One region of the Stutzerimonas tianxiuensis genome, then DNA from elsewhere that is predicted to be linked to it. Evidence: riboswitches for the same ligand, from Rfam matches in the RefSeq annotation. Region 1 holds a riboswitch; each other region holds the start of a gene.
The links. A riboswitch is a leader RNA that binds a small molecule or an ion and turns the genes downstream of it on or off. The one in region 1 is predicted to bind cobalamin.
Positions count from the first base shown of each region.

Region 2: it holds a riboswitch for cobalamin, as region 1 does, so the genes downstream of both, ACSSNI_RS09070 (TonB-dependent receptor) here and btuB (TonB-dependent vitamin B12 receptor) in region 1, are expected to answer to the same signal.
Region 3: it holds a riboswitch for cobalamin, as region 1 does, so the genes downstream of both, ACSSNI_RS06025 (cobaltochelatase subunit CobN) here and btuB (TonB-dependent vitamin B12 receptor) in region 1, are expected to answer to the same signal.

Region 1 is NZ_JBPVWS010000002.1:144,140-147,398, forward strand. Features, by position in the region: gene nhaD (sodium:proton antiporter NhaD) at 1-647, shown strand, start outside; gene ACSSNI_RS03375 (metallophosphoesterase family protein) at 697-1,500, opposite strand; cobalamin riboswitch at 1,659-1,876, shown strand; gene btuB (TonB-dependent vitamin B12 receptor) at 1,987-3,259, shown strand, end outside.
Region 2 is NZ_JBPVWS010000005.1:206,497-209,755, forward strand. Features, by position in the region: gene dxs (1-deoxy-D-xylulose-5-phosphate synthase) at 1-985, shown strand, start outside; cobalamin riboswitch at 1,241-1,454, shown strand; gene ACSSNI_RS09070 (TonB-dependent receptor) at 1,550-3,259, shown strand, end outside.
Region 3 is NZ_JBPVWS010000003.1:198,654-201,912, reverse strand. Features, by position in the region: gene ACSSNI_RS06025 (cobaltochelatase subunit CobN) at 1-1,246, opposite strand, end outside; cobalamin riboswitch at 1,335-1,465, opposite strand; gene ACSSNI_RS06020 (DUF2970 domain-containing protein) at 1,625-1,843, shown strand; gene ACSSNI_RS06015 (nitrite/sulfite reductase) at 2,210-3,259, shown strand, end outside.

The sequences.
Region 1 (3,259 bases):
GCATGAGCGGGCAGGTCGTGGTGGAGAGCCATCGCACCGATGTACGCCGAGTCGACATTGCCATCGCACTGATCTTTCTCGGCACAATCCTGTGCACCATCGCTGGCAACTTCTTCTTCCAGATTCCGCCCGTGCTGACCTTCCTGACCGGGTTGTCGATCATGTTTCTGGTGGCGCGCTTCTTCAGCGACGACATCGAAACCGATCCGATTCTGGAATACGTCCGTCAGGTTGAGTTCGAGACCTTGCTGTTCTTTCTCGGCATCCTGCTGCTGGTCGGCATGCTCAAGGAAATCCATGTGCTCGACGGCCTGGTGCGTATCTATGACCAGGTGCCCGCCGTGGGCGCCAACTACCTGATGGGCATCCTGTCGGCCGCGATCGACAACGTACCGCTGACCGCAGCACTGCTGAAGTCCGGACTTGAAATGGGCATCGCCGAGTGGATGGTGCTGACTTACGCGGTGGGCGTCGGTGGTTCGCTGCTGGTCATCGGTTCCGCAGCCGGCATCGTGGCCATGAGCAAGGTGCCGGGGCTGACCTTCGGTAGCTACCTCAAATACAGCCTGTACCTGTTCGTTGCATTCAATCTCGGCTTCGCTGGCGTGTATCTGACCGGGCTTGCTGTGGCAGGCGCGGTGGGCTGAACCGCGCTCGGGACGCGGCAGCTCTGAACCGGTGGGTGAGCTGCTGCGTTTACCAATGCAGGTTGAAGTGCGATCCGAGCACGAACTGATCATCGAGCAAATCCCAGCGCTCGACACAGACCTTCTTGTCCGCGCCCGGGTGCAGCTTCAACCGATTGAACGAGTTTGGGGAGGTGCCGCGTACGCGTGATGAGAGGGTGGTGCCTGCCTGGACCATCCAGATCTCGCGAGACAGCGCGGTGTACTGCTTGGACAAGGGCAATACATAGGGCAGGTGGATGTGCCCGCCCATTACCAGATCCAACCCTTCATCGGCCCAACGGTGCAGCGCATTATCTGCGTTGTGCTGAAGGTTGCTCAGATCGCTAAGCACCATCGCGCCGAAGGGCTGGTGCGCCACCACGATACGGATCTTGTTCGAGTCGCTCTGCTTGAGGCGCCGGGCAACCGCATGCACCTGCTCGTCGGTCACCAGTCCATCCTTGTGGCGCCTGGGGTGGGTGGTGTTGAGGCCGATGACCAGCATCTCGTCGTTTTCGAAGGTCGGCTCCAGATCGTCACCAAAGTGGCGACGGTAGTTGCGGTAGGGCATGAACAAACGCGCAAAGACGTTATACAGCGGGATGTCATGGTTCCCCGGGATCACCAGCGCCTTCGGGATGCCATGCCCATGCAGGCGCTGCACGAAGGCCTGAGCATCGGCGAACTGTCCGGCCCTGGCGCGCTGCGTGATGTCACCGGAAAAGATCAGCAGGTCCGCGCCGTGCTCGCGCACGTGGTCTTCCATGGCTTGCACGACGGCGGGCTGTTCGGTGCCGAAGTGAGTGTCGGAGATCTGCACGATGCTGGTCATGGGTGGCTGTCTTCTCGTCTGATGTCTGTGACGGTGGCATTGTTGCATTCGAAGCCAATCGGCGCCCGGCGTTCCGGTAAATCGCAAGCAGCGCTCCCGAAACCTGTTCTGGCTCGGGTCCTGATCGCTTTCGGTTGCGCTGCGCAGGGCCTTGGACTACCCTCCGCGCTGCTTCAGGTGCCCCCTGGCGAAACGCCAGAGGGGTGAAACAGGGAAGCCGGTTCATTCGATGAAGATTCCGGCGCTGCCCCCGCAACGGTAGGCGAGACAGGACACCGCTCACAGCCACTGTGCCACAGGCATGGGAAGGCCGCGGTTCCAGGATGCAAGGCATCCGCTCGCAAGCCCGGAGACCGGCCTGTCGCATTCCACGGCAGTGCGGCGGGCGCTGATCGGGGTGCGGCTGCTTGCACCTGCGCTCCCTTCGCATTCTCCGTCTGCCCTTATCGACTGTTGTCGTGCGGCGGGCACGACGGAGACCTGAACTTGACCTGCAAGACCCTCAATACCTCGGCAGCGTTCGTGCTGCTTGGCTATGCTTCGCTTTCCCATGCTCAGCCGGTACAGCCGCTGAATCTCAACGAACAGGTGGTTACGGCCACGCGGACCGAGCAGGTGCTCAGCCCGATTGCCTCCACCAGCGTCATTACCCGCGAGCAAATTGTGCGCAGTCAGGTGCAGAGCGTTCCTGAACTGCTGCGCGGCCTGGCGGGCGTCAACGTTGCTTCCAACGGCGGACGCGGCAAAACCTCTTCCGTGTATTTGCGTGGTACCAGCAGCCAGCATCTGCTTGTTCTGGTTGATGGGGTGAAAATCGGATCGGCCACATCGGGTGGTGCGTCGCTTGAGAACATACCGGTCGAGCAGATCGAGCGTATCGAACTCGTCCGCGGTCCGCGTTCCAGCCTGTACGGCTCGGAAGCGGTGGGTGGGGTCATGCAGATCTTCACGCGGCGCGGCGATGGCGAAGGGTTCAAACCCTATTTCTCCGCAGGCGCGGGCAGTCGCTCCAGCTTTGACGGTACCGCCGGCATATCCGGTAGCCAGGGTGCCGGTTGGTTCAATCTCGGCGTGGCGAGCGCGTCAACCGACGGCATCAATTCGCGAGCCTATCGGCCCACTTCGCCTCGCGCCTATGAAGCTGATGCCGACGGTTATCGTGAGCTGTCGGGCGCCTTGCGCGGCGGCTACCGCTTCGACAGTGGGCTGGTGCTGGATGGCAGCTGGCTGCACGTCGACACTCACAGCGACTACGACTCTCGGTCCACTTCGGGTGCTACGGGCCGCTTTGCCTATAGCGACGGCAGCCAGCAAGTCATCGGCGGCCGGGCACGATTCACGCCAATCGATCCATGGCTGGTCACCCTGCAGGCCGGGCATAGCGAAGACAACACCGACAACTTCCGTGACGGTCGTTTCTATTCGCGTTTCGATACCAAGCGCGATTCTTTCAATTGGCAGAATGACTTCAGCGTGGCTGAAGATCAGCTGCTCACCCTTGGTTTCGACTACCAGCAAGACCGCATCGACGTCACCGACGACTATGCGGTCGACACGCGCGACAACAAGGGCGCCTATCTTCAGTACCAGGGTCGCTTCGGCCGTCACGGCGTGTTGGCCGGCCTGCGTCGCGATGACAACGAGCAGTTCGGCAACCATGACACCGGCAATCTTGGCTGGAGCTATGACCTGCGTGACAACCTGATACTGAGCGCGTCCTACGGCACGGCATTCAAGGCGCCCACCTTCAACGATCTCT
Region 2 (3,259 bases), on a different contig from region 1:
CGCGATCAGCAAGCTCGAACCCATCGGCGCACCAGTCAAGCCGAAGAAACCCAGCGGTCCCAAATATTCCAATGTGTTCGGCCAGTGGCTGTGCGATATGGCTGCGGCAGACCCGCGCCTGATGGGTATCACCCCGGCGATGAAAGAAGGCTCCGACCTGGTCGATTTCAGCGAGCGCTACCCTGACCGCTACTTCGATGTCGCCATTGCCGAACAGCATGCAGTTACCCTCGCTGCCGGCATGGCCTGCGAAGGCGCCAAGCCAGTGGTGGCGATCTATTCGACCTTCCTGCAGCGTGCCTACGACCAGCTGATTCATGACGTCGCGGTGCAAAACCTCGACGTACTCTTCGCCATCGACCGCGCCGGTTTGGTTGGCGAGGACGGTCCGACCCACGCGGGCAGCTTCGACCTGACCTATCTGCGTTGCATCCCCTGCATGCTGGTGATGACCCCAAGCGATGAGAACGAGATGCGCCGGATGCTCACCACCGGCTATCACTTCGAAGGTCCCGCCGCCGTGCGATATCCGCGTGGTACCGGCCCGAACGCAAGGTTGGAACCGGGCCTCGAACCGCTGGAAATCGGCAAGGCAGTGGTGCGTCGCGAAGGTAAGCAGGTCGCTTTGCTGGTGTTCGGTGTGCAACTGCCGGAAGCCATGCAGGTTGCCGAAGCCCTGGACGCAACCGTCGTCGACATGCGTTTCGTCAAACCCCTGGACGAGGCGATGGTTCGCCAGATGGCCGACAGCCACGACCTACTGGTGACCATCGAGGAGAACAGCATCATGGGCGGTGCTGGCAGCGCGGTCGGCGAGTTCCTCGCTTCGCAGAACCTGAGCACACCGATCCTTCATCTGGGCCTGCCCGACTATTATGTCGAACATGCCAAACCCACCGAGATGATCAAGGAGTGCGGACTGGACGCCGCCGGTATCGAAGCCGCAGTTCGGGCGCGCCTGGCAGACTTGCACAGCCGATCGTAAGGTCCAACGCCACCGCAGGTAGCAGCGAGACGGCTCGCCACACCGCGAAAGTAGCGTCATCTCGATCCGCCCCATGCTCGGCGGATCGAGGACAGCATGATTCGCGCTGGGCTTCTACAGCCGGCTTGGCAGGTCGACCTAGCGCACCATGCGCCACATCAAGATCCAATTGACCAATTCTGACCGTCGAAACGTTTGCATTGAGGCGCGTCATTCATTCGCTTGTCTTTCCCCAGCCCAGGCCGTAAGGTTCGCGCGATTTCCAATCCGCCCAGGTGTGCGCGACCTCCTGGTCCGCATTAAACGGGAAGCCGGTGCGCTCGAAGAGCAAGGCCGGCGCTGCCCCCGCAACGGTAATCGACCGTGATCAGAGGATCACCGCCCGCTCAACCGCCACTGTGCACGTCACGGGAAGGCGAGCACGGTGCGTGTCGAAAGCCCGGAGACCGGCCTGACGGATTCGACTGGTGTTGCGGAGGGCAGCACCGTCAAGCGCGGCTGCTCGTCATTCCGCCCTTGTTCCTGCCCTTCTCAAAAGCGCTGAACTTTTGAGGATCGAACCTGATGAAACTGACCCGTCTTGCCTTGGCCGTGGCGCTGCTGCCGAGCATTGCTGCCGCCCTGGAGCCTTACCAAGCTCCTCCAATGGTCATCACCCGAGCGACTGCCCTGGAAAAGCCTGCTCCGGCCAGCACTCGAGTGATCGACAGGAACGAAATCGAGCGGAGTGCAGCCAGTAGCCTGATAGAGGTGCTGAACGGGAAAGCTGGTATCCAGATCCGTGACACGCTCGGTGACGGCAACCATGCCTCCATCAGCCTGCGTGGTTTCGGGGACAACGCGGTGAACAACGTGCTGGTTCTGGTCGACGGCCGGAGGCTGAACAATCCAAGTCTCAGCGGCCCGGACCTGAATAGCGTACCGCTTGCAAACATCGAGCGGATCGAGATCTTGCGCGGCGCCGGAACAGTCCTATACGGCGACCAGGCTGTCGGTGGGGTGGTCAACATCATTACCCGTCGCCCATCGGGCAACGAAGCCTATATCGAAACCACTCAAGGCAGTCACGACTTGGAGGCGTACCGTGGCCATGTGTCTCAAGCGCTCTGGGGCGGTCTTTCCGCATATATCACCGGCGAGACCCGGAATACGGACAACTATCGCGACCACAACGACGCCAGCTACCGCGACCTGTTCGGACGCCTCCGCTATGACCATGACAGCGGCTGGCTTCTGTACGAATACCAGAACATCGACGATGAGCTGCTCTACCCGCGCAGCCTCACCATCGCGCAACGCCGCGCCGACCGCAGAGCAAGCACCTCGAACGAATGGAACAACAGCAAGACGGACGTGCATCGCTTTGCGGGCGAACAGGCGTTAGGTCGCCATTGGACCGCGAACCTGGACTACAGCATCAGAGACAGCGATGGGGCGGGCCTGATTTCAGGTAGTCCGTTCACAGAACGGACCCGCGTCGAAACCATCAGCCCTCGCCTCACCGCCAATTGGGACAGTACGTCAGGCCGCGGCGAGTGGCTGTTGGGCTTCGATTACCTGAAGGCTGATTACCAGGCAGCGTATGCGTTCTACCCGACGCTAAGCAGCGACGCCGAGCAAACGCAGCGAGACTGGTACACGCAAGTCAACCAACCGCTAACCGATCGCCTGACTCTAAGCCTCGGCTATCGCATCAGTGAAGTGAATGACAGACACAACGGCCGTACGCGCAGCGACAGCGAAGACAGCTCGAGCGTAGCGCTGAGCTGGCAGGTGACTGACCAGACTCACGCATTCATTAAACGCGAGGAAGTTCTGCGCTGGGCCAACGTCAACGAAAACGCGCTCGTCGAGCCTGGCATCGAATTTCTCAAACCACAGACGGGCGAGTCATGGGAAGCGGGAATCGCCTGGCAAGACGCCACCCAACTCTACCAGGCCAGCCTCTACCGGCTCGATCTCGACGATGAGTTGCTCTTCGCGCCTTATGCCTTTGGTGGCTGGGGCGCTAATGTAAACTTGAACCAGACTCGGCGCGAAGGCCTGCTGATCGAGGCTGAGCGTAAACTGACCGATCGACTTCGCGTCGGAGGCCAATACAGTTTTACCGATACGGAGCTGCGTGCAGGTGCCAACAAGGGCAATGAAATCCCCTGGGTATCACGCCACAGTGCCGCCATGCATCTGGACTACCAGATCATTGCTAATCTTCACGGATATCTTGAGGCCATCTATACAGGCCCGCGTTACTTAGCCAGCGATGACGGCCTGGCG
Region 3 (3,259 bases), on a different contig from region 1:
GCCCCGGTGGATGGTTGTAGTAGATGAGCGCCAGCCGCTTGTCCGCATTGGGCTTGGTTTGCAATTGATGCCAGCGGGCCAGGCGCGCCGCCATCGCCTCGACACGGGATGGCATCGGCTGGCTGAAGCCAAACCGAATCCCTGAGTTTGGGTCGATCTGGGACGATTCCCACGCCGCCAGCACCATCGGCTGACTGGTGCCCTGCAATTCCGGCATCGCAAGCTGGTAATGCACCTTGTCACGAGCGAGGCCATCACTGGACAGCTGCCACGCGTTCTCGTCTCGGTCATCCAGACGCAGGGCCTTGAGCACGGGCACATTGAGTTGACCCAGCAGCTCCGTTGCGTCTTCACGACCCTCGCCGCCACCAAGGACAAAATCCTGCAGCACGACGACCGCCGACAGCGGTGGATGTTCTGCGCTGTTGAGCCAGCGCAGCGCCTGTAGCGTGCCGTCGCCCCAGCTGCCAAACAGGCTGACGCACGCGATGTCGCGTTGTTGCAGGGTCTGACACAGCGCATCGTTGAGGTCGGAATCTCCGCGTCGGTCAGCGCGCCCATGGTCGATCACCGCGACCATTCGCTCACCGCGCCACGCCAGTTCCGACGGCTCCTTTACCACTCCGTCCTGATAGAAGCGCAACGCCGGCCTCGCCTGTGCAGGCTCGGCGCTGCCGCGCGAAGTGTCACGAGCCGTCAACCAGGCCAGCAAACGCGCAATGTTGTCGCTGCCACCGGCCAGCCAATAGCTGCGCGCTTCTATCCATTGCGCCTGGATCGGATTGGCCGCCGCTAGCGCCTGCACCCAGTCACCCAGATCGCCACCGGGCTTCTCAGCACCGAGGCGTACCGCCTGGTCCCGGTTGGCAAACAGCATGTTTCCAGCGCTACGGCTTAGAGCCACCAGCGCCTGGTCACTGTGCATGATGAAGCGTTCGCCAGTGCTGTGTTGGTCGATCAGCGGGCGCAGACGCTCCGCTTCAGGCCCGAATACGCCGACCACGAGCAAACGCGTTCCGCTGGCAAGCCATTGACCGACCTCGGCATCGTCCAGCTCAGCCAGCTGTTCGGGGGTCCGCGCACTGACGGTACGGTCGGGGTATCGTTGCTTGAAGGTGGCAGCCGCCGAAGCGAACTCGGCAGCGCTGTACTGCGAAATGATCGCATTGATCTGATTGGCACTGGCCGGCACCGTTGGAGCCAGCAGCAGAAGCGCTAGAAACACGCAGCGAAACGCGAAAGACATGCCCACTCCATCCGGATGCAGTGGGCAACAGAGCTGCTATTGCCAGACAGGCAGACGGCACGCTCTGAGGACGTCGCCCACCGCGACAGTTCCTGGGAAGTACGGGCTGGTATCGGGCTCAGTCGAATCGACTCTACCGTTGCGGGGGCAGCATCAGCTTGCACTGATTTCCCATTTAACCCGGACCATGATCCGGGCACCACGCACTTCATGTGTTCAACCGCTGGGCGGCCAAGCCGCGCACCTTACGCGCCGGTCTGGGCAAGATCAAGCAAACACAAGCCTGACGATACAACGGCTCAGTTGGTAATAGGATCGATGTCTGCAGAAGCTGGATTGCTGACTAGACTTCAGGCAGCGAGCCTTGCGGAGACAGATATGAGTGAAGACCGGCAACCCAAATCGCTCACGCTGCGGCAGATGCTTCAAAGCATGCTAGCCGGCGCTTTGGGCGTGCAAAGCGGGAAAAATCGAGAACGAGACTTCAGCCACGGTAAACCCAGCCATTTCATTCTTCTGGGCATCGGCTTCACCGTAGCGTTCGTTCTGGTGATACTCGGCGTCGTCAAACTGGTGCTCTATCTGGTCGGCGTCTGACACGGTTAGCCGGAGCCGCCTCGTCTACTGGTGACTTACCCAGAACACTGCTGTTGCTACCGCTAGCAGGATCAGAAAGAAGATCGCGGCGGCATCTGCGCGGCTGTCATTATCATGGCGTTTAAAATGCTCTGACACAGCGGTATACCTTGTTGTGGAGGATCGCATTGATTGCAGTTAAGACCATGCATACGGAGCGCTCAAGGCCAGCGATTGAAATGCCTGAAAAGCAGCGTTTCGTTCTAAACATATTCCCAAACATCACTTTTGCGCATAAACGCTAGCTGGTATCGTGCCGGCCTCCCATCAACGGGTGCGCGGCCGTGCGCGCAGAAGCTGTAGACAGCCTGAAAAAACAGGACATTTATGTACGTATACGACCAGTATGACCAACACATCATCGAGGATCGCGTGCGTCAGTTCCGTGACCAGATTCGCCGCTATCTCGCCGGTGAACTGACTGACGCAGAACTGTTGCCTCTTCGCCTGCAAAACGGTCTGTACATCCAGCGCTATGCGCCGATGCTGCGTATTGCTGTGCCCTATGGGCTGTTGTCGTCTACTCAGATCCGCAAGCTGGCCGACATCACTCGCAAGTACGACAAGGGTTATGCCCATATCAGCACCCGGACCAACGTTCAGCTCAACTGGCCGGAACTGGAAGACGTACCCGATATCCTTGGCGAACTCGCAACTGTTCAGATGCATGCCATCCAGACCAGCGGCAACTGCATTCGTAACACCACCACCGACCAGTTCGCTGGCGTTGCCAAGGACGAGCTCATCGACCCACGGCCCTGGTGCGAAATCATTCGTCAGTGGTCGACCTTCCACCCGGAATTCGCATTCCTGCCGCGCAAGTTCAAGATCGCCGTCAACGGCGCCGTGAACGACCGTGCTGCTATCGAAGTGCACGACATTGGTCTCGAAGCGGTAAACAACGACGCCGGCGAGCTGGGCTTCCGCGTGTCTGTCGGCGGCGGCCTTGGCCGTACGCCGATCGTAGGAAGCTTCATCAATGAGTTCCTGCCATGGCAGCACCTGCTGACCTATCTCGATGCGATCCTGCGCGTATATAACCGCTATGGCCGTCGTGACAACAAGTTCAAGGCGCGGATTAAGATCCTTGTCAAAGCGCTTACCCCGCAAGTGTTCGCCGAACGTGTCGAGGCTGAATGGTCCTATTTGAAAGACGGCGCAAATACACTGACCGAGGCCGAAGTCGACCGGGTCAGCAAGTTCTTCGTCGATCCCGCTTACAAGCCTCTGGATGACCAGAGCGCTGCACTCGCGCAGCTTGACGCGGAGCATCCAGGCTTCGCTCGCTGGCGGGAACGGAATGTCGTTGCTCACAAAAAGCCCGGCTATGCAGCCGTGACGCTGTCCCTGAAAAGCACTGGCGTAGCCCCGGGTGAT